Regions from separate parts of the Bradyrhizobium sp. McL0616 genome, predicted to be linked through region 1. Evidence: predicted binding sites of a transcription regulator. Region 1 holds the regulator's gene; each other region holds the start of a gene.

What was found. The regulator LexA, encoded in region 1, represses DNA repair genes until DNA is damaged. The targets are predictions, from matches to a motif close to TGTTCNNNNTGTGTTCNG.
Region 2: the regulator LexA is predicted to act here: its motif matches at 1,295-1,312, upstream of ACPPVR_RS05040 (DNA recombination protein RmuC).
Region 3: the regulator LexA is predicted to act here: its motif matches at 1,814-1,831, upstream of uvrA (excinuclease ABC subunit UvrA).

The regions. Positions count from the first base shown of each region.
Region 1 covers NZ_CP188255.1:4,252,132-4,259,781, forward strand. The annotation lists gene ACPPVR_RS20660 (hypothetical protein) at 175-609, opposite strand; gene ACPPVR_RS20665 (hypothetical protein) at 802-1,005, opposite strand; gene lexA (transcriptional repressor LexA) at 1,192-1,887, opposite strand; gene ACPPVR_RS20675 (autotransporter outer membrane beta-barrel domain-containing protein) at 2,262-6,308, shown strand; gene glp (gephyrin-like molybdotransferase Glp) at 6,314-7,525, opposite strand.
Region 2 covers NZ_CP188255.1:1,042,422-1,050,071, forward strand. The annotation lists gene ACPPVR_RS05040 (DNA recombination protein RmuC) at 64-1,263, opposite strand; gene def (peptide deformylase) at 1,435-1,959, shown strand; gene fmt (methionyl-tRNA formyltransferase) at 1,970-2,893, shown strand; gene truA (tRNA pseudouridine(38-40) synthase TruA) at 2,893-3,630, shown strand; gene dapE (succinyl-diaminopimelate desuccinylase) at 3,788-4,954, opposite strand; gene ACPPVR_RS05065 (DUF805 domain-containing protein) at 4,951-5,619, opposite strand; gene dapD (2,3,4,5-tetrahydropyridine-2,6-dicarboxylate N-succinyltransferase) at 5,877-6,722, opposite strand; gene ACPPVR_RS05075 (pyrimidine 5'-nucleotidase) at 6,909-7,604, opposite strand; gene ACPPVR_RS05080 (DUF1036 domain-containing protein) at 7,619-7,650, opposite strand, start outside.
Region 3 covers NZ_CP188255.1:4,409,151-4,416,800, reverse strand. The annotation lists gene ACPPVR_RS21395 (outer membrane protein) at 30-695, shown strand; gene ACPPVR_RS21390 (outer membrane protein) at 912-1,673, shown strand; gene uvrA (excinuclease ABC subunit UvrA) at 1,928-4,909, shown strand; gene ACPPVR_RS21380 (RNA 2'-phosphotransferase) at 4,972-5,508, opposite strand; gene ACPPVR_RS21375 (HAD-IA family hydrolase) at 5,574-6,215, shown strand; gene ACPPVR_RS21370 (nucleoside hydrolase) at 6,251-7,171, shown strand; gene ACPPVR_RS21365 (cytochrome D1 domain-containing protein) at 7,186-7,650, opposite strand, start outside.

The DNA.
Region 1 (7,650 bases):
CGGAACGGACGTTCAAAATTCAGGCAGGGCAGCGCAAACTTCGTGCGACGTGCAGGTGCGGTGGGCTGATCTCTCTCGGTCGGATGCGAGGTGCAAGCAACTCCATACCGCCGGCCGCGGCCGGCGATGGACATTTCAATCCTGGCTCCGACCTGGCGGCCGGGGATGGCGGTGTCAACCAATCGGCAGGCGGGTGATGGTCGGCTGCCTGTCGGCGACGATCTGCGGCTTGTGCTCGCGCTCGCCGACTTGTTGGGTCACCGGCAATTGCAGCACGGTCGCACGCTGGCCTTCGACGAGCTGTGTCACCAACACGTATTTGCCATCGGGGAATTCGATCGCGTCATGATGGCGATCGGGAATGTGCGGATCGATCTTGCCGAACTTGCCGACGCGCGAGTTGATGGTGCGCGTCCAGATCCAGCGATTGTCGTAGCGGACACTGTCGGCGAAGGCGAGCTCCGTTCCCGGCAGCAGGCAGACCGCGACGGACATGTCGGCTTCGGAGGCAAAGCCGCGCGTCGAGGTACCGCGGAAGGTTGTCGTGACGATCGTCTCGCCGACTTCTGCGGGGCGCGTCGCGACGGCGTGCAGGCTGTAGTCACACATCAGGGTGCTCCTCATTCGAGATAGCAACCCGCGCCTCTTCTGAGGCACAGGCCCCTATCAGAGTGGAAGCCTGCAAACGTCTGCTGGGTTGTGGGCAAATCTGCGGCTTGGGTCCGTAGGCTGCCATCACAATATTTTTTTCAAATGCGCGAGGAACAAATCCCGCCTTCGTGCATTCTGGGAGCTTCGACGTTAGCGGCCGGCAGGTGCCGACCAACCCGAATATTGCCAGGCTGGCTGCGCCGGCTCGACCGCGTTGCGGGCATTGCGGAATTGCTCGCCGGTGGTTGCCTGCGCTGCCTTGCGGACGTGGTACTGCGACTGCGCGGCGAAGGCTTGCGACGCTGATGCTGCGATCAGCGCCATCGTGACTGTGCTCAGAATGATCTTGCGCACATTTGTCTCCTCGGTCTCTCAAAGGCCTGCGAAGCAATGCGTGCTTCTTTGCGGCGTACCGAAGATCTAGCGCGGGAGGGGTGGCCGGATAATCTGTGCAAAACCAGAAGGACTATCCAGCCGGAGCGGACAATCGTCCGCTCCAATCGTTAGCGCGCGGTCGCCAATCGGCGGCGCGCAGAAGACTCAGTACTTTCGGTACAGCCCGATCAGCTTGCCCTGAATCTTCACCCGGTTGGGCGGCAGGATGCGGACCTCATAGGAGGCGTTGGCGGGCTCGAGCGCGATCGAGGCGCCACGGCGGCGGAAGCGCTTGAGCGTTGCTTCCTCGTCGTCGATCAGGGCCACCACGATATCGCCGGTGTCGGCGCTCTCGTTGCGCTGGATCAGGGCCATGTCGCCGTCGAGGATGCCGGCCTCGACCATGGAATCGCCGCGCACTTCGAGCGCGTAGTGTTCGCCCGAGCCGAGCATGTCCGGCGGTACGCTGATGGTGTGGCTGCGGGTCTGCAACGCCTCGATCGGCGTGCCGGCCGCGATCCGGCCCATCACCGGCACCGCAACAGGGCGCTCGCCTTCGTCCGCGGACGCGCTGGAGCGGACCTTGCCGAGATTGCCCTCGATGACGCTGGGCGTAAAGCCGCGGCGGCTGCCGGCGGCGGCCTGGAGCTCGGGCAGCTTGATCACCTCGATGGCGCGGGCGCGATTGGGCAGGCGCCGGATGAAGCCGCGTTCCTCGAGCGCGGTGATCAGGCGATGGATGCCCGATTTCGAGCGCAGATCGAGCGCGTCCTTCATCTCGTCGAAGGAGGGCGGCACGCCGCTTTCCTTTAGACGTTCGCTGATGAACCGCAGAAGCTCGTATTGTTTGCGCGTTAACATCTCGACCAAAATCCCCCGGTTGATGTCGTTCGATTCCGAGACGCTGAATTCAGCAATAAGCCGCTACATGCTCGAAACAAATCATGAACGGACACTATATGTTCGATATGTGTTCCGCAACCCCTTAATTTACCGTGAACATGACGACGTTCGCCGGTTCGCGTAAATCGCCGATGCAGGGAATGCGCCTGGTTATTGTGCTCGTTCGACGGTTTGTTGCCGATCAGGCACAAGCGATAAGTTTGCGCCCGACGCGCGACGGTTTTGGATGCTTTGCGCATTGTGATGATTCGCTCGGCTCCTAAGATGAGCGGCCCTGAAATCGAATCGAACAAACGGGCGGGCGCGGCGAGTTGTAGCCGCGGGTGGGGCTGATGATCGGGGAATGTCTCTGCGCGCGGCAGCCGGCGGTGTTGCTCGCGGCGGCGGGATCGGCTGTGCTGTTCGTCGCCAGTATCCTTGCGACCGCGCCAGCCTTGGCTGCTTGTGCGACGTCGGGCACCGATCCGGTCTCGGTGACCTGCGCGGCTGATACCACGACGACGAACACAACCAACAACAGTACGGGCATCGCCACGGTCGCCCGGATTCAGTCGTTCAACGCCGACCTGATCGGGCAAGTCGGCAGCGGCGTTACGATCGATGGCTTTGGCCTTGATCTCGTGACGACCAAAGCCAGTGGCGGGATCAATTTCACCAACGCCGGTACGGTCACGACCGGGCAAAACGTGAATGCGTTGCAGCTCGTTGGCAACGGCGGCGCGGTCACGTATGGCGGCGTGGGTACGGTGACAGCCACCGGCGCAGGCAGCGGCCTGCAACTCGGCAATACCGGCTCGGGATCGATAACCGCAACTGTCGGCGGCGCGGTCACGGCATCGAATGGTTCGGCCATTTCAGCGGTCGGCGTCGACGGCGCGGTCACGGTCAATGTGCGGGGTGCGATCAGCGCCACGCAAGGCGGTGTCCTTGCGTCCACCAGTGGCATTGGCGACGTCACGGTGACCACGACGGCGGCCGGCACGATCGAATCGTCCCATATCGGCGGCATCATTGCGCAGTCGTCTGGCGGGGGCGGCAATGTCGTTGTGACCACAGCGGGGGTAATCGGCGGCATCACCCCGATCTTCGGCCCGGCGATCGAGGCAACCATCGCCAACCCCGCCAGCACCGGCATCATCGACGTCACCGTCAACGCCAATGTGTTCTCGTCGGGACAGGCCGTCGTCGCCCTGGGCAGTGGCGGTTCGGTGATGGTGACCGGCACCGGCGCGATCACCGGCGGACTCGCCGGCATCCACGCCAGTCAGGACAACACCGTGTCTGCGGCCAACGCCGGCGTTCATGTCGGCGGTTCCGGCGACACCGCCGCGACGGCGGTGGGTGGAACGGCAATCTTCGCGCAGATCCAGGGCAGCGCCAATAGCGGCAACGTGCTGGTCGACCGCACCGGCAACGTCTCGGGCGGCAACAACGGCATCATCGCTCAAACTCTCGGTAGCGGCAATGTCACGGTGACCGGCGTCGGCAACGTCGTTGCCGGTACCGGCACTGGCATTACAGCGTCGAGCAGCGGTGGCAACGGCAACGTCGTCGTTGCTCCGACCGGCAACGTATCCGGTGCCGTCGGCATCGACGTCTCGGCCGCCGGGACCGGCGCGGTGACGGTGACATCCGCCGCTGTGACGGGAACCAACGGCATTGCGATCCACGCGGTCGGTGTCGACGGCGCGGTCACGGTCAATGTGCGGGGTGCGATCAGCGCCACGCAAGGCGGTGTCCTCGCGTCCACCAGTGGCATTGGCGACGTCACGGTGACCACGACGGCGGCCGGCACGATTGAATCATCCCATATCGGCGGCATCATTGCGCAGTCATCTGGCGGGGGCGGCAATGTCGTTGTGACCACAGCGGGGGTAATCGGCGGCATCACCCCGATCTTCGGCCCGGCGATCGAGGCAACCATCGCCAACCCTGCCAGCACCGGCATCATCGACGTCACCGTCAACGCCAATGTGTTCTCGTCGGGACAGGCCGTCGTCGCCCTGGGCAGTGGCGGTTCGGTGATGGTGACCGGCACCGGCGCGATCACCGGCGGACTCGCCGGCATCCACGCCAGTCAGGACAACACCGTGTCTGCGGCCAACGCCGGCGTTCATGTCGGCGGTTCCGGCGACACCGCCGCGACGGCGGTGGGTGGAACGGCAATCTTCGCGCAGATCCAGGGCAGCGCCAATAGCGGCAACGTGCTGGTCGACCGCACCGGCAACGTCTCGGGCGGCAACAACGGCATCATCGCTCAAACTCTCGGTAGCGGCAATGTCACGGTGACCGGCGTCGGCAACGTCGTTGCCGGTACCGGCACTGGCATTACCGCGTCGAGCAGCGGTGGCAACGGCAACATCGTCGTTGCTCCGACCGGCAGCGTGTCCGGCGTCATCGGCATCCATGTTTCGGCGGCCGGGACCGGCTTCTCCACGGTGACCGTCTCCAATACCGTCACGGGAACCGGCGGCACCGCGATCCAGTTCGACGGCGCCAACAATATCCTGACGCTGATTTCGGGCTACGCCGTCAACGGCAACGTGCTCGGAACGGGCAGCGATCGACTTCAGCTCGGCGGCGCCGCCAACGCGACCTTCGATGCCAGCGCAATCGGACCGCAATATCAGGGATTCTCAAACCTCGATAAAGTCGGCGGCTCGGACTGGACGCTGGTCGGCACCAGCACTTTCGCAGGGCCGGTCAACGTCAACGCGGGGACGCTCAGCGTCAACGGCTCGATCGTATCCGCCTCGCTGCTCACGGTGAATGCCGGCGGCACACTCGGCGGCAACGGCCTTGTCGGCAATACGTTCATCAACGGCGGCACGCTTGCCCCGGGCAATTCCATCGGAACGTTGACGGTGCAAGGCAGTCTCGCGTTTACCGCCGCTGCAAGCTACATGGTCGAAGTATCGCAAACGACGTCCGACCGAACCAACGTGACCGGGCTGGCGACCCTGGCGGGCACTGTACGCGTGACCTCACCAACGAATTCATACACCTTCGGCCAATCCTATACGATCCTGATCTCAGCCGGGTTGAACGGGACACAGTTTGATTCCCTGGTGACGCCTTCCGGAATCGCGGGCTCGCTGATCTATTCGGGCGGCAACGTGCTGCTAAATCTCTCGTCAGCGCTCGGTCAGATTCCCGGGCTTAATATCAATCAGCGGGCGGCGGCCAACGGGCTCGATGCAGGCTTCAACGCGCGGGGCAATGGCTCCGGTCCGCTCGGCGCGATATTCGCCGGTAACGTTCCGCAAAATCTCACCCAGGCCTCCGGCGAGCTCGCGAGCGGATCCCAGCAGGCGACGTTCGATGCCATGGGCCAGTTCATGGGGCTGCTGACGGACCCGTTCATCGCAGGGCGTGGCGACAGTGCTGCTCAGGCGCCAGCCAATTCGTCGTCGTTTGTGGCGGAGGACGCTGCAAACGCTTACGCCGCTGCGGGCGGTAAGCGCGCGGCCGCCGAGCGCGAGGCATATCGGCAGGTCACCAAGGCCGTTCCGCGAAATGATCTGCTGGATCCGCGCTGGAGCATCTGGGCTGCCGGCTTCGGAGGCTCGCAATCGACCGATGGCAATTTGACGCTTGGGTCGAGCGCCGTCACGAGCCGGGTGTTCGGTACGGCCGCAGGAGCTGATTATCTGCTTTCGCCGCGCACGATCGCAGGTTTCGCGCTCGCCGGCGGCGGCACCAATTTCAGCCTGGCCAATGGCCTGGGAGGCGGGCGCTCAGACCTGTTCCAGGCCGGTGTTTTCGTACGGCATACAGCGGCGGCGGCCTATGTGACGGGCGCGCTGGCCTATGGTTGGCAGGATATCACCACTGATCGCACCGTGACCATCGCGTGCGCCGATCTGCTTCGCGCGCGCTTCAATGCCAACGCGATTTCGGGCCGCCTCGAAAGCGGTTATCGTTTGATCTCGCCATGGACGGGTTGGCGGATCACGCCCTATGCCGCCGGACAGTTCACCACCATTATTCTGCCGGCCTATGCCGAGCACGTGCTCGCCGGCACCAATGCGTTCGCGCTGGCCTATGGCGCCAAGGACGCGACGGCCGCGCGCAGCGAACTGGGACTGCGCGGCGACAAGTCGTTCGCCATGACCGATGCGAACCTCACCTTGCGCGGACGGCTGGCTTGGGCGCACAATTTCAACATCGAACGGTCGATCGGGGCCACTTTCCAGACATTACCCGGCGCCAGCTTCGTGGTGAATGGCGCGCAGCAAGCCAGTGATGCCGCGCTGACCAGCGTTTCGGCCGAATGGAAATGGCGCAATGGCTGGTCGGCTGCTGCCAGCTTCGAAGGCGAATTCTCCGACGTGACCCGGTCTTATGCCGGCAGGGGCGCCGTCAGGTACGCTTGGTGACGAGCCTAGAGCGGTAGCCGAAGCACGTCGCAAGACATGCCTGCCTCGGCTTTCGGCGCGAACGGCGCGCGCACGAGAAGTGCCTGTGCCGCAGCGAGATTCGCAAGCAGCGAGGAGTCCTGATGGTTCACGGGATGGGCGATGAGCGCGCCGTCATCGCGCACCTCAAGCCGCGCGCGAAGATAATCCTCGCGCTGGTCATTGGCGCCGACGTCGCGGCCGAGCAGGGCGCGCTCGCGACGATGATGAATCACTTCGCGTCCCGACAGCGCGCGAATCAGCGGCACCATGAACAGGAACCCGCACACGTAGGATGACACGGGATTGCCGGGCAGGCCGATCACGCGCATCGCGCCGAGGCGCCCGTTCATCATCGGCTTGCCCGGCCGCATCGCGATCTTCCAGAACGCCATCGAGATGCCCTCGGCGTTGAGCGCGGGCTGGACCAGATCGTGGTCGCCGACCGAGGCGCCGCCCGTCGTGATCAGGATGTCGGCGCCGCTCTCGCGCGCACGGCGGATGCCGGCCGTGGTGGCCTCCAGCGTATCTGCGGCAACGCCGAGGTCGATGGTATCGGCACCCTCGCGGCGCGCGAGCGCATGCAGGGCATAGCCGTTGGAATAGACGATCTGGCCATGGGCGGGCGTGGTGCCCGGCATCACCAGCTCGTCGCCGGTCGCGAGAATTGCGACCTTCGGACGGCGGCGGACGGCGAGCTGTGGGTGGTTCATGCCTGCTGCGAGCGCGAGGTCGCGCTCGGTCAGCCGCGCACCCTTGCGCAGCAGCACGTCGCCCTCGGAGAAGTCGATGCCGGCGGGGCGGATGTGCCGCCCGGTGATGGCGGCCTCCTTGATCGTGATGCGCCTGCCGTCTGCGACCGTGTCCTCCTGGATCACGACCGCGTCGGCGCCATTGGGAACGACGCCGCCGGTGAAGATCCGCACCGCTTCGCCGGCGCCGACAGTTCCGGCAAACGGACGGCCCGCCGCGACCTCACCGGTCACGGTGAGCTGGGAATCGATCTTCGCCGCATCGCTCGCGCGCACGGCATAGCCGTCCATCGCCGACATCGCCTGCGGCGGCTGGGTCCGCCGCGAAGCGACGTCGCGCGCGAGCACGCGATGGAAGGCCTCGTCAAGCGAGACCGATTCCTCAGGCAGCGGCTCCGCGCCGGCCAGCACCGCGGCAAGCGCGTCAGAAACCGGCATTAAGGCCACGGGCGACAACTCCTGCTCAGCGCGTTCGGTCGAGGTTCCGTGAGTCTTCTAGCCGAGCGGGGGCGGAGAGGCAAAACAACGGTGCAGCGGGATGATCCATCCCGCTGCGCACTCTGTATCGAGAG
Region 2 (7,650 bases), 3.2 Mb from region 1:
AATCACAACCGCTGCGGCGTACTCGATGCCCCGCCTTCGCGGGGCATGACAGTGTGCCCAAATCTACTCCCCCGCCTGGAGCTTCCTCGGGAACAGCTCCGCCGCAGCCGTTGCCACCAGATGCGGCCCCTCCGGCGCGTCGGTCTTGCTGAAATCGAGCTCCTCGATCCGTCCCGCGCGCTTCTCGATCTTGTCGGCGGAGATCAGCACTTGCCGGACGTCCTCGTTGGCGTCGGCAAAATGCTTCTGGAGCTTCAGCACGCGGTCGCGCAGGCGGCCCAAATCGTCGCCGAGCTTGATCACCTCGGTGCGGATCTGATCGGCGGCGTCGCGCATGCGCGCGTCCTTCATGATCTGCTGCATCACCTGGATCGCGAGCATCAGCAGCGAGGGCGACACCAGCACGACGCGAGCGCGATAGGCCTTCTGGATCACGTCGTCGAAACCGTCGTGGATCTCGGCGTAGACCGATTCCGATGGCACGAACATCAGCGCCATCTCCTGGGTCTCGCCTGCGACGAGATATTTGTCGGCGATGTCGCTGACATGCTTCATCACGTCGCCGCGCAGCCGCTGCGTGGCAACGCGCTTCTCCTCGTCGGTCCGGGCGTCGTGCAGCGCGGTCATCGCCTCCAGCGGAAATTTCGCGTCGATGCAGAGCGGCCGCTGGTCGGGCAGGAACACCACGCAGTCAGGCCGCTTTCCGGTCGAGAGTGTGAACTGGAATTCGTAAGCGCCCTTCGGCAGACCGTCCTGGACGATCGCCTCCATCCGCGCCTGGCCAAAGGCGCCGCGCGACTGCTTGTTGGCGAGCACGTCGCGCAAGGTGGTGACCTGCGTGGTGAGGTCGGTGAGGTTCTTGTGGGCGCTGTCGATGATGCCGAGCCGCTCGTGCAGCGCGCGCAGACTCTCCATGGTGTTGCGGGTGGTGTTCTCCATGGACTGGCCGACGCGATGGGTCACCGAATCCAGCCGCTCGTTGACCGCGCGCGCCATGTCGGCCTGACGGCCGGCCAGCGTCTGGGTCATGGCGTCGACCCGGCCCGACGCCTCGCTTTGGGCGTGCAGCATCTGGCTCACGCGCTCCTCGAGTTCGTCGGCCCGGATGACATTCGCCATCGCGAGTTCCGCACCGCGCCGCCCCGAGCGGGCGATCACCACCGCAATCACCAGCAGCAGGATGAGGACGAGGGAGCCGAAGCCGATCAGCACGTCCACGGTGCGCACCGGCCAGTCGCCAGCCAGGAAAATGATCTCGTTCATGCCTGTCCTTCTAGCCGATTCGCCTGTCCGCACGAACGAATAGCGAACATTTATGGTAAATCGGCCGTTAATTTTTATGGTTAACGAAACCCTAAGTTTTATGGTTAGCGGATCGTTAACGGGGTTCCGCTCCGCATTGACCACTTGTCGCGCGCGGCTTAAATCGCGGCCATGGCCCTCAGAGAAATCATCATCCTGCCCGACAGGCAGCTGCGTCTGGTCTCCAAGCCGATCGAGAAGGTCACGCCGGAGATCCGCAAGCTTGCCGACGACATGTTCGAGACCATGTACGACGCGCCCGGCATCGGGCTCGCGGCGATCCAGATAGCGCAGCCGCTGCGGCTCATCACCATGGACCTCGCCAAGCCTGACCAGGACGGCGAGACCAAGCCGGAGCCGCGCGTCTTCATCAATCCCGAGATCGTGGCCTCCTCCGAAGAACTGTCGGTCTACGAGGAAGGCTGTCTGTCGATCCCGGAATATTACGAGGAGGTCGAGCGGCCCGCGAAGGTGCGCGTGCGCTTCACCGATCTCGACGGCAAAGTGCGCGAGGAGGACGCCGAAGGCCTCTTCGCCACCTGCATTCAGCACGAGATCGACCATCTCAACGGCGTACTGTTCGTCGACTATCTGTCAAAACTCAAGCGCGACCGCGTGCTGAAGAAGTTCGAGAAAGCCGCCAAGCGCGTGGAGTAGAGTTCTGTTGATGCCCCTCCGCCTGATCTTCATGGGCACGCCCGATTTCTCCGTGCCGACGCTGCTCGAGCTCGTCGCGCACGGCCACGAGATCGTGGCCGTCTACACCCGCGCGCCGAAGCCGGGCGGGCGACGCGGCCTGCAATTGCAGCAGACCCCGGTCGAGGAGGCCGCGCGAAAGCTTGGCGTTCCGGTGCTGACGCCGAAGACGCTGAAGACGCCGGAAGCGCTCGACGCGTTTCGTTCATTTGATGCCGATGCCGCCGTCGTCGTCGCTTACGGCATGATCCTGCCGCAGGCGATCCTCGATGCGCCAAAGCTCGGCTGCTACAACCTGCACGCCTCGCTGCTGCCGCGCTGGCGCGGCGCGGCGCCGATCAACCGCGCCATCATGGCCGGCGATGCCGAGAGCGGCGTGATGGTAATGAAGATGGATGTCGGTCTCGACACCGGCGACGTCGCCATGGCCGAGCGGCTCGCGATCACCGACAACATGACGGCGGTCGATCTGCACGATCGCCTGTCCCGGCTCGGCGCCGATCTGATGGTCCGGGCCATGGCCGCGCTTGCACGCGGCGGGCTCCAGCTCAAGAAGCAGAGCGACGACGGCGTCACCTATGCCGCCAAGATCGACAAGGCCGAGGCGCGGATCGACTGGACCAGGCCGGCGCGCGAGGTGCTGCGCCACATCCACGGCCTGTCACCGTTTCCCGGCGCCTGGGCCGAGCTTGAGAATGCGCGCGTAAAAATCCTGCGTTGCGAACTGGCGAAGGGTGCCGGCGCGCCGGGCGAGGTGCTGGATGACCAGCTCACCATCGCCTGCGGCGAGGGCGCGATCCGCATTCTCGAGCTTCAGCGCGAAGGCAAGGCGCGGATGCAGGCCACCGATTTCCTGCGCGGCGTGAAGGTCGAGCCGCCGATGCGGCTGGCCTGATGCCCCGCTACAAGCTCACCATCGAATATGACGGCGCGCCGTTCTTCGGCTGGCAGGTGCAGGAGACGCTGCCCTCGGTGCAGGGCGCGTTGGAGGCCGCGGTGAAGGCGATGACCGGGGCGGATGTGCGGGTGCATGGCGCGGGCCGCACCGATGCCGGCGTGCATGCGCGCGGCCAGGTCGCGCATGTCGATATCGAGAAGCCATTTCCGCAGGGACGTTTTCGCGACGGTCTCAACGCACATTTGCGCCCGCATCCGATCGCGGTGTTAGAGGCCGAGATCGTGCCTGATACGTTCGAGGCGCGCTTCTCGGCCGTGAAGCGCCACTACCGCTATCGCATCGTCAACACCCGCGCCAATCTCGCCCTCGACATCGGGCACGCCTGGCGTGTGCCGCGCCGGCTCGATAGCGATGCGATGCATGCGGCGGCGCAGCGCCTGCTCGGCAAGCACGATTTCACGACGTTCCGCGACACCGAGTGCCAGGCCAAGTCGCCGGAGAAGACGCTCGATCAGCTCGACGTGCTGCGCGACGGCCGCGAGATCGCCATTGTCACCTCGGCGCGTTCGTTCCTGCACAGCCAAGTGCGCTCGATGGTGGGATCGCTGGTCTGGGTCGGCGACGGCCGCTGGACCGCCGACGATCTCTCAGCAGCGCTGCAAGCCCGCAACCGCGCCGCCTGCGGCATCGTCGCCCCGCCGGACGGGCTGTATCTGGTGAAGGTGGACTATTAGAGAGGCGGGAGCTCTAGCCTCGCCCATCACTGTCATTCCCCGCGAAGGCGGGGAATCCAGTACGCCGCCGCCTATCAGTATACTCGCACTGTCTCTGGAATACTGGATCGCCCGCCTGCGCGGACGATGACGGCGGAGTTAGTAGAAGCGCCGCCGCTTACCCAAAATACCTCGCCAAAATCCCCCGATACACCTGCGTCAGCTTCTCCAGGTCCTTAACCGGCACGCACTCGTCGACCTGGTGCATGGTCTGGCCGACCAGCCCGAACTCGATCACCGGGCAATAGCTCGAGATGAAGCGCGCGTCCGAGGTGCCGCCTGAGGTCGACAGCTCCGGCTTGCGGCCCGTCACCTCTTCGATCGCGGAGACCGCGAGGTCGGTGAACGGGCCGGGCTTGGTTACGAACACGTTGGAGTTCGACGGCTCCCAGACGATGCGGGCGCGGATGCGGTTGCCGCAGGCCTTTGTCAGCCGCGTCTCGACCAGCTCGCGCAAGCTCGCCTGGGTGTGGTTGTCGTTGTAGCGGATATTGAATTTTGCGCGCGCTTGGCCAGGGATGACGTTGTTGGCGGTGTTGCCGACGTCGACCGAGGTGAATTCGAGATTGGAGGCCTGGAACTGCGCGCTGCCATGATCGAGCGGCTCGTCGGAGATCGCCACGATCAGCCGCGAAATGTCCGGCACCGGATTGGCAGCGCGGTGCGGATAGGCGACATGGCCCTGCACGCCGTCGACGTAAAGCGTGCCGGATTGCGAGCCGCGGCGGCCGACCTTGATGGTGTCGCCGAGCGTCTCGACATTGGAAGGCTCACCCAGCACGCAATGATCGAATTTTTCGCCGCGCTCGGCGGCCCATTTCAGCAGCTTGATGGTGCCGTTGACGGAGACGTCTTCCTCGTCCCCGGTGATCAGGAACGAGATCGAGCCGTGTCCGTCAGTGCGCGGCTTGCCTGCGTTGGCGGCAAGATGCTCCAGCACCGCCGCAACCGAGCACGCAATGCCGCCCTTCATGTCGACCGCGCCGCGGCCGTGCAGAAAGCCGTCCTTCACCTCGCCGGAGAACGCACCGACGCTCCAGGCGCTCTCGTCGCCGGGCGGCACCACGTCGGTGTGGCCGGCGAAGGTGATGTGCGGGCCGTCAGTGCCGATGCGCGCATAGAGATTGTCGACGTCGGCAATGCCGGGCTCGCTGAAGGTCACGCGGTGGCAGGTAAAGCCGGCTTCAGTGAGGGCTTTTTCGAGCACGCCCAGCGCACCGGCATCGGCCGGAGTTACCGAGGGGCAGCGGATGAGATCGCGGGCAATCGACAGGGCATCGGTCATGCGCCCCGCTTAACATGCATGCCGCCGGGTGGGCCAGCACTGGGCGGGACAAATTCGATTTCGCTCTGCTGGTCCCAGCTTTTCGCAGGGGACGCGGCGGATACGGAGCTGTCTTCGCTGCCGGCGAGCGGATCAGGGCCGAACCGGTTGCTGCCCGAGGTGCCGGGCGCAATGAACAATTCGATAAGGCCCCACAGCCACAGCGCGTGGATGGCCAAGTCGAACAGAACAAACCAGTCAGCGTCAGGCAGAAAACCCCAGAGCACAAGACCCCGGAAATGGAACAGCAGATTGGGGACGAAGAAGAAGGGAATGATCCACCAGCCGCTCCTGTCGCGATCGTGCAGCCGCTTGATCGCGGTCGCGAGGTAGATCCAGAGAAACAGCGAGGTGCCGAGCACCTTGAGGATCAGGGTCGGACGGTCGGCGGATGGCAGCGAACGGTAGGCTCGCGGGTCGACCACCTTGAAGAGGTCGTCGAGGCCGAAGTCAAAATCGAAGTTGAGCTTGAACTTGATCGAGGATGTGGTGCCTTCGAGGACCCAGATAACCTGAGCGATGATCCCCAGCAAGCCCGCCAGCAGCGCGACGATCAGCAGCGCCTGCCACAGCAAAGCGCGGTTGATGCGACCGTCGAAGCGGAAGAAATACCAGGTCCAGTCCATGCCAAAGGCTCCGGGCGGTCGAGGCCGCCCGGATGTTGGTCGCGGTGGGAGGAGGGTGGGTTCGAACGGGGCCGCAACGGGCTCTCTTCACCTCGCCCCGCTTGCGGGGAGAGGTCGGATTGCGCCTTGCGATGCGCAGCATCGTCCGGTGCAATCCGGGTGAGGGGGTACAGGTCTCGCGGTCATCTCATCTGTGGAGAGAGGCCCCTCATCCCAACCCTCTCCCCGTAAGAACGGGAGAGGGGGAGGAGAGAGTCTTAATCCCGCAGCAGCTCGTTGATGCTGGTCTTTGAGCGCGTGCGCTCGTCGACGCGCTTGACGATGACGGCGCAGGCAGTGCTGGGGCCGATCTGGCCGTTCTTCATGGGCTTGCCGGGCAGCGCGCCCGGAACGACGACGGAATATTCCGGCACTTCGCCGATGAAGATCTCGCCGGTCTCGCGGTCGACGATCTTGGTCGAGGCGCCCAGGAACACGCCCATGGACAGCACCGCGCCCTTGCGCACGATGACGCCTTCGGCGACCTCCGAGCGCGCGCCGATGAAACAATCGTCTTCGATGATGACAGGCTCGGCCTGGAGCGGCTCGAGCACGCCGCCGATGCCGACGCCGCCGGAGATGTGCACGCGCTTGCCGATCTGCGCGCAGGAGCCGACCGTCGACCAGGTGTCGATCATGGTGCTCTCATCGACATAGGCGCCGAGATTGACGAAGGACGGCATCAGCACGACGTTCTTGGCGATGAAGGCCGAGCGGCGGACAATGGCGCCTGGCACCGCGCGAAAACCGGCGTCGCGAAAGCGGTTCTCGCCCCAACCGTCGAACTTCGAGGGCACCTTGTCCCACCAGGTCGCCTTGCCGGGGCCGCCGGGAATGGCGCCCATGTCGTTGAGACGGAAGGAGAGCAGCACGGCCTTCTTCAGCCACTGATTGACCTTCCACTTGCCGTCGGCCCCACGCTCGGCAACGCGCGCCTCGCCCTTGTCCAAGGTCTCCAGCGCATGATCCACGGCCTCGCGCACCTCGCCCTTGGTCGAGGTCGAGATGCCGTCACGCGCGTCGAAGGCGCCGTTGATGGTGGATTCCAGGGCGGACAGGGACATCGGGATTTCCTCAGAGGCAGACGCGGATTTGATGGATTGGAGGCTTTTTCGGGATTTGGAGGCGAGGAGTCAAGCTTGGTTCGCTGTCATCACCCGCGAAAGCGGGTGATCCAGGACGCCGCGGCGATCGTGATGAATCGAAACAGCGGCGATTACTGGATACCCCGCTTTCGCGGGGTATGACGGCTACTCGGGGTGAGGCAGCTTGGCCAAAAACCCCGCCAGATCATCCGTGACGTGGTCGACATAGGCCGCATCGCGGCCCTCCAGTTCCCAGTCCTCGCGCACCACTTCCTGGGTGCCGTCAGGCACCACCAGCACCGTGGTCATGCCGAGCTCATGCGGAACAGTGAGGTTGCGGGCGAGGTCCTCGAACATGGCGGCGCGTGCCGGATCGACCGTATGGTCAGCGAGGAATTTTCGGTAGGTCTGCGGCGCAGGCTTCGGCTCGAACCCGGCCGCGATGATGTCGAACACGCCGTCGAAATGTGAAGCGAAGCCGAGTCGCGCCAGCACCGCATCGACATGGTCGACCGAGCCATTGGTCAGGATCAGTTTTCGCCCCGGCAGCTTTGCGATGGCCTCGCCGAGCTGCGGGTTTGGCTCCAGCGGCGAATGGTCGATCTTGTGGACGTAAGCGAGATAGTCGTCGGCGCGCACGCCATGCAGGGTCATCATGCCGCGCATGGTGGTGCCGAAGCGCAGATAATAATCCTTCTGGATCTTGCGCGCTTCCGCCGGCGTCACGTGCAGCCAGTTGCAGACGAACTCCCCGATCCGCGCATCGACCTGCTGCCACAGATTGACGTGATGCGGATAGAGCGTGTTGTCGAGGTCGAACACCCAGGTATCGATGTGGGTGAAGGTGCGGGGGGATTCCATCAAAACGCTCTCAATCAAGGCAACCCAAACCGCAGCGTCTTGCCGC
Region 3 (7,650 bases), 160 kb from region 1:
CAGAAACTGGGACTGGGATTAGGTTGAAAATGAAGAAGGTTTTGTTGGCTTCGGCCAGTTTGCTCGCGTTCGGTGCGTTCGCTTCCGCCTCGGCTGCCGATCTGGCAGCCCGCCCGTACACGAAGGCTCCCGTGGCTGTCGCCTCGGTCTACAACTGGACCGGGTTCTACCTCGGTATCGTCGGCGGCGGCGCCTGGGAAGATTCGAACAGCCCCCGGATGCAAGGTGGCTTCGTCGGCGGCACCGCCGGCTACAACTGGCAGACCGGCAACGTCGTGTTCGGTGTCGAGGCCGATGGCGCCTGGGCTGACGTGAATGCTTCGGCGACGGCACTCGGCATCACCGTGAGCTCCAAGACCGATGCGCTGGGCACCGTGCGCGGCCGCGTTGGCTACGCCGTCAACAACGTCCTGTTCTACGGCACGGGCGGCTATGCCTGGATTGACAACAAGATCAGCGTCAGCGCGCTCGGCCTGACCGCCTCCGACAGCAAGTGGCACTCCGGCTGGACCGTCGGCGCCGGCGTCGAAGCGTTCATCGCACCGCAGTGGTCGGTCAAGGGCGAGTACCTCTATCGCAGCCTCGGCGGCGAGACCTATTTCGCGGGCGCCGTGCCCTCCGGCACGCTCAACTTCCACACCGTGCAGGTCGGCGTGAACTATCACTTCAACGGCCCGATCGTCGCCAAGTACTGATCTAGAGCGCTGATCTGAAGTACTAAGCTTCGCGTCCAACGCCATCGCGTTACGAAAGGCCGGCCTTGTGCCGGCCTTTTTGTTTTTGCGCAGGCTGCGCGAGCACTTGCGCATAAGTTCCATTTTGGGCGCGCTGTGGCTCTCCGGTGACAGACCGTCGCACCTCAAAGGTTGTATCGAAGATCGCAATCAACTTTGGCCTTGGGGGAGTCCGTCTTGAATAAGTTCTTGCTTGCCGCCGCCGGCATCGTCGCGATGACCACGTCCGTTTCGGCGGCTGATCTGGCGGCCCGTCCCTACACCAAGGCTCCCGTGTCGGTTGCCGCGATCTACGACTGGAGCGGCTTTTACATCGGCGCCAATGGCGGCGGCGGATGGAGCCGAAAGTGCTGGGATATCGTCACCAACATCCTGGGCGCGCCGATCGTCCCTGCCGCGTCGGAAGGCTGCCACACCGCGACCGGCGGCGTCGCGGGCGGACAAGTCGGCTATCGCTGGCAGAATGCCGCGTGGGTGTTCGGTGTGGAGGGCCAGGGCGACTGGGCTCATCTCAGCGGCTCCAATGGCCCAAGCTTGGCCGCCGGCGGCGTCGGCTCCGACCGCTCGAAGATCAACGCCTTCGGCCTCGTGACCGGCCAAGTCGGTTACGCCTGGAGCAACGTGCTGTTCTACGTGAAGGGCGGCGCGATGGTCGTGAGCGACAAGTACGAGGGCTTCACTACCGCCACCGGCTTTGTGTTCGACAGGGCGAGCGAGACGCGCTGGGGCGGCGCGGTCGGCGCCGGTCTCGACTTCGGCGTGACACCCAACATCGTCATCGGCCTCGATTACGTGCACGGCTTCATGGGTTCGCACGACAACAGCTTCACCTCGAACATTGGGGCATTCTCCCGCACCGATCGCATCCACCAGGACGTCGACATCGCCACCGCGCGCGTCAGCTACAGGTTCGGTGGCCCCGTCATCGCCAAATACTGATCCGGCTGCGAATGAGTTCCGCGGACGGGCCGGCCTTGTGCCGGCCCTCTTGCGTGTTTTCCGCACTCCGCTACTGCCAGATGCCGCCAGCGCGCCAACAAACCGTTGACGATCCGCAAGTCGCACTGGAAATCCGTCCTCGTTCTTCCTACGTTCGCTGACATACCCATCGGCGCCGATCCCGGTTCCGGGCGAAGCGCGCCTTCAACGTTGGCGCGATCGCGCGCCTTTGGGATTCCTTGAGGACCACCAGGATGGATGAAGTGATCAAGGCGAAGCGCCAACAACCGAACGCGGGCTCCAGCCGGCACGCAATTACGATCCGCGGCGCGCGCGAGCACAACCTCAAGAACGTCGACGTCGAGATTCCCCGCGACAAGCTCGTGGTGTTCACCGGCCTGTCCGGCTCGGGCAAATCCTCGCTCGCCTTCGATACCATCTATGCAGAAGGCCAGCGTCGCTATGTCGAGTCGCTCTCGGCCTATGCGCGCCAGTTCCTGGAGATGATGCAGAAGCCGGACGTCGACCAGATCGATGGCCTGTCGCCGGCGATCTCGATCGAGCAGAAGACGACATCGAAGAACCCGCGCTCCACCGTCGGCACGGTGACCGAGATCTACGACTACATGCGTCTGTTGTGGGCGCGCGTCGGCGTGCCCTATTCGCCGGCCACCGGCCTGCCGATCGAAAGCCAGACCGTGTCGCAGATGGTCGATCGCGTGCTCGCCCTGCCCGAGAGCACCCGCCTCTATCTGCTTGCCCCGGTCGTGCGCGGCCGCAAGGGCGAGTACCGGAAGGAGCTCGCCGAATGGCTCAAGAAGGGCTTTCAGCGCGTCAAGATCGACGGCACCTTCTACGAGCTCGCAGAAGCACCGACGCTCGACAAGAAATTCCCGCACGACATCGACGTCGTCGTCGACCGCATCGTGGTGCGTCCCGACATCGGCCAGCGCCTCGCCGAAAGCTTTGAGACCGCGCTGAAGCTCGCCGAAGGCCTCGCCGTCGTCGAGTTCGCCGACGCGCCGCCAGCTGCGCCCGCCGAAGAAAAAGAGAAGAAGAAGACCGCAAAGATTCACGACAAAAGCGGACCCGAGCGCATCCTGTTCTCGGAAAAATTCGCCTGCCCGGTGTCCGGCTTCACCATTCCCGAGATCGAGCCCAGACTCTTTTCCTTCAACAATCCCTACGGCGCCTGCCCGGCCTGCGGCGGCCTCGGCGTCGAGCAGCATGTCGACGAAGACCTCGTCATCCCCGATAAGGAGCTCGCGATTGGCAAGGGCGCGATCGCGCCCTGGGCCAAATCGTCGTCGCCCTATTACGTGCAGACGCTGACCGCGCTCGGCAAGCACTACAAGTTCACGCTGACCACCAAATGGAAGGATCTGCCGAAGAAGACGAAAGACGCGATTCTCCATGGCTCCGGCGAAGACGAGATCAAGTTCTCCTACGAGGACGGGGTGCGGTCCTACGACACCAAGAAGCCGTTCGAGGGCGTCATCACCAACATCAACCGCCGCTACCGCGAGACCGAGAGCGAGTGGGCGCGCGAGGAGCTGGCGAAGTATTTTCACGACGTGCCCTGCGGCGCCTGCAACGGTTTCCGGCTCAAGCCCGAGGCGCTCTGCGTCAAAATCGGTGGCAAGCATGTCGGCGAGATTTCCGAGATGTCCGTGAAGGGTGCCGGTGCATGGTTCGAGACCGTGCCGGAGGCGCTGAACGCGCAGCAGAACGAGATTGCCGGCCGCATTCTCAAGGAGATCCGCGAGCGTCTCACCTTCCTGCTCGACGTCGGCCTCAACTATCTCACCCTCTCCCGCTCCTCCGGCACGCTGTCCGGCGGCGAGAGCCAGCGCATCCGCCTGGCCTCGCAGATCGGCTCGGGACTGACCGGCGTGCTCTACGTGCTCGACGAGCCTTCGATCGGCCTGCACCAGCGCGACAACGCGCGCCTGCTCGACACGCTCAAGCGTTTGCGCGACTTGGGCAATACCGTGATCGTGGTCGAGCATGACGAGGACGCCATTCTCCTCGCTGACCACGTCCTCGACATCGGCCCCGGCGCCGGCATGCATGGCGGCAACATCATTGCCGAAGGCACGCCCGCCGAGATCATGCGCAACCCGAACTCGCTGACCGGCAAATATCTCACCGGCGAGCTCGAGGTCGAGGTGCCGGAGCGGCGTCCGCCGAACCATCGCCGCACCATCAAGGTCGTCAACGCGCGCGGCAATAACCTCAAGAACGTCACGGCCGAGATTCCGCTCGGCCTGTTCACCGCCGTCACCGGCGTCTCCGGCGGCGGCAAGTCGACGCTGCTGATCGACACGCTCTACAAGGCCATCGCGCGCAAGCTGAACAATGCCAGCGAAGGCGCCGCGCCCCACGATCGCATCGAGGGCCTCGAGCACATCGACAAGATCATCGACATCGACCAGTCGCCGATCGGCCGCACCCCGCGTTCGAACCCCGCGACCTATACCGGCGCCTTCACGCCGATCCGTGAATGGTTCGCCGGCCTTCCGGAATCCAAGGCGCGCGGCTACGAACCCGGCCGTTTCTCCTTCAACGTCAAGGGCGGCCGCTGCGAGGCCTGCCAGGGCGACGGCGTCATCAAGATCGAGATGCACTTCCTGCCCGACGTTTACGTCACCTGCGACGTCTGCAAGGGCAAGCGCTACAACCGCGAGACTCTCGAAGTTTTGTTCAAGGGCAAGAGCATCGCCGACGTGCTCGACATGACCGTCGAGGAAGCCGCCGATTTCTTCAAGGCGGTGCCGCGCGTGCGCGAGACGTTCCAGACCTTGCACCGGGTCGGCCTCGACTACATCCATGTCGGCCAGCAGGCCACCACCCTGTCGGGCGGCGAAGCGCAGCGCGTCAAACTGGCAAAAGAGCTGTCAAAGCGCGCCACCGGCCGCACGCTCTACATCCTGGACGAGCCGACCACCGGCCTGCACTTCCACGACGTCAAGAAGCTGCTGGAGGTGCTGCACGAGTTGGTCGCGCAGGGCAACACGGTCGTCGTCATCGAGCACAATCTCGAAGTCATCAAGACCGCAGACTGGGTCATCGACCTCGGCCCCGAAGGCGGCGACGGCGGCGGCGAAATCGTCGCCTGGGGCCCGCCGGAAGACATCGTGAAGGCGCCGCGGAGCTACACAGGGAAGTTTTTGGCGCCGGTGCTGAAGAAGGCAAGGAAGCCGAAGCGCGGGAGGACGAGCGAGGCGGCGGAGTAGAGGAGAGATCTGCAACCGATAGCGAGGCCGATGCACAGCATCGTCCTCTCTAGTCTGCCGGTCTACACCAGGAACTCCGGCGGTACATGGTCGGTCAACCACACTCCGTTGTCTGCACGGTAGAATTTGAACCCCTTCAGGTGCATGCCGCCCGCATCGATCTTGAAGATGCGAGGCTTGCCGTGGCGCTGACCGACGCGCAATGCGGTCTCCTCATCGGATGACAGATGCACCTGTTGGCGCGCTTGCGGCCTCAACCCCTCCGACAGGATTGCTTCAACAAACCGCGTCGCCGTCCCGTGATAAAGCATTGAGGGCGGTTGTTGGGGTGGCAAGCCGAGCTCCACCGCTACCGAATGTCCCTGTGCGGCGCGGATGTTGAGCCCATCGGCCGACAGCGAAAATCTCTTCTTGTCACTGCTCGCGACGACGCCGAGCAGGTCAGCTCGGTCGAACTTCGTCCCCGCCGCATTGGCTTTTCCAACCAATTCGTCGATATTGACCCAGCCCTCGGCACCAAGCGTCAAACCGATCTCATCGGGCTTGTGTCTCAACACGAAGCTCAAGAACTTGCTGAGTTGAATCTGGTCGACCGACATCTGTGCATTCCTGTTTCACTCTTGTACATCCGGCTATGAATCTCGACCAGCCCCACCGCCATTCCATGCCCTACTCCCTCGCCATCTTCGATCTCGACGGCACGCTCGTCGACAGCTTTCCCTGGTTCCTGCGCACCATCAACGACGTCGCCGATCGCTTCGGCTTTCGTCGCGTGCGGGATGAAGATGTCGAAGGGCTGCGGCATGCTTCGACGCGCGAGATCCTCAGCCGGCTCGAGGTGCCGCTGTGGAAGCTACCGGCGATCGCGCGGCATGCGCGGCGGTTGAAGGCGGAAGCATCGGCGGAGATTGCGCTGTTTCCTGGTGTCGTGCCCATGCTGCGGACGCTCACCGATAACGGTGTGCAGCTGGCGCTCGTGAGCTCCGACAGTGAGGCCAATGCGCGACAGAAGCTGGGTGACGCCGCCGCCCTGTTCTCGCATTTCGATTGCGCCGCTTCGGTGTTCGGCAAGCCGGCCAAATTCCGCCGCGTGATCCGGCGCGCCGGCGTCGCCCCGGCGGAGGTTATCGCAATCGGCGACGAGGTGCGCGACATCGAGGCCGCGCGCGCGGTGGGCATCGCCTGCGGCGCCGTCGGTTGGGGCTATGCCGCGCCGGCGGCGCTGCAGGCGCTTGCGCCCGATCACATGTTCGCGCAGATGGATGAGATCGCGGATATGGTCTTTCGGATGCCACTCAAGGCCTGATCCGCAATCGACATGCACAGCCCGAGGAGACGGTGATGACATTGACGGACGCAGCCCGCCTCAAACTCCTTGAGCCGCCGGTCGGCAAGGTGCGTGTCGTGCTCGACACCGACACCTATAACGAGATCGACGATCAGTTCGCGCTGGTACAGATGCTGCTGTCGCCGGAGCGTTTCGACGTCGAGGCGATCTATGCCGCGCCGTTCTTCAACGCGCGCGCCGACAGCCCCGGCCACGGCATGGAGCTGAGCTATCAGGAAATCCTTCGCCTGCTGGAGCGCCTGAATGTCGCGCCGGATGGCCTGGTTCATCGCGGCGTCACCGACTATGTCGGCCCGGGCAAGACGGCGCAGGCGGCGCCCGCTGTCGACGACCTCATCACCCGGGCGCGTGCGGGCTCGCCTGACAATCCGCTCTACGTCATTGCCATCGGCGCCATCAGCAACGTCGCCTCTGCGCTGCTGAAAGCCCCCGACATCATCGACCGCGTCGTGGTGGTCTGGCTCGGCGGGCATGCGCTGGAATGGCCGCACACGATCGAGTTCAATCTGAAGCAGGACGTCGGCGGCGCGCAAGTGCTGTTCGACAGCGGCGTGCCGCTCGTGCTCGTGCCCTGCAGGGGCGTCACCTCGCACCTTCACAGCACGGTGCCGGAGATCGAGCGCTACGTCGAACCGCACGGCAGCATCGGCGCGTTCCTCGCCATGCGCTTCAAGGAATATTCGTCCGATCATCTGGGCTGGGCCAAGGAAATCTGGGACATGGCGCCGGTCGGCTGGCTACTGAACCCCGTGTGGGCACCGAGCGTGATCATACCGGCCCCGGTTCTCACGGATCAGATCAGGTGGAGCATCGATCGTCGGCGCCATCCAATCCGCTACGTGACCTACGTGGATCGCAACCCGATCCTGAAAGACTTTTTCTTGAAGCTGAAGGCGTTTGCCGGATCGAAATAGGTGCGACGCGGCCCCTACTCCGTCTTCCGCAAGAATGCCCCGAACGCGCGCGGGCCGTCGCCGACCTTCACCTCGCCGATCAGCTTCAGTTCGGCGGCGTCGATGATGCTGAGCGTATTGCTCTCCCAGCAGGCAACAATGACGCGCTTGCCGTCGGCAGTCGCGGCGATCCCTTCGGGATAGTCGCCCACCGTGATGCGCTTCACCGGCTTCAGCGTCGCCAGATCGAACACGCTGACGGTGCCGCCATATTGGTCGGTGACGAAGCCGCGCCCTGGCGTCAGCGCCACCGCATAGGGCCGCATCCCGACCGGCACCCGGCCGATCTCGCGGGCCTCGGCGATGTCGATCACGGAGACGTCGTTGGAGCCGACATTGGCGGTGTAGGCGCGCTTGCCGTCCGCATCGATGGTGACGCCGAACGGGCGGGTGCCGACCTTGATGATCGCCCTGCGCTCGCGCGTCGCGGTATCCACGAC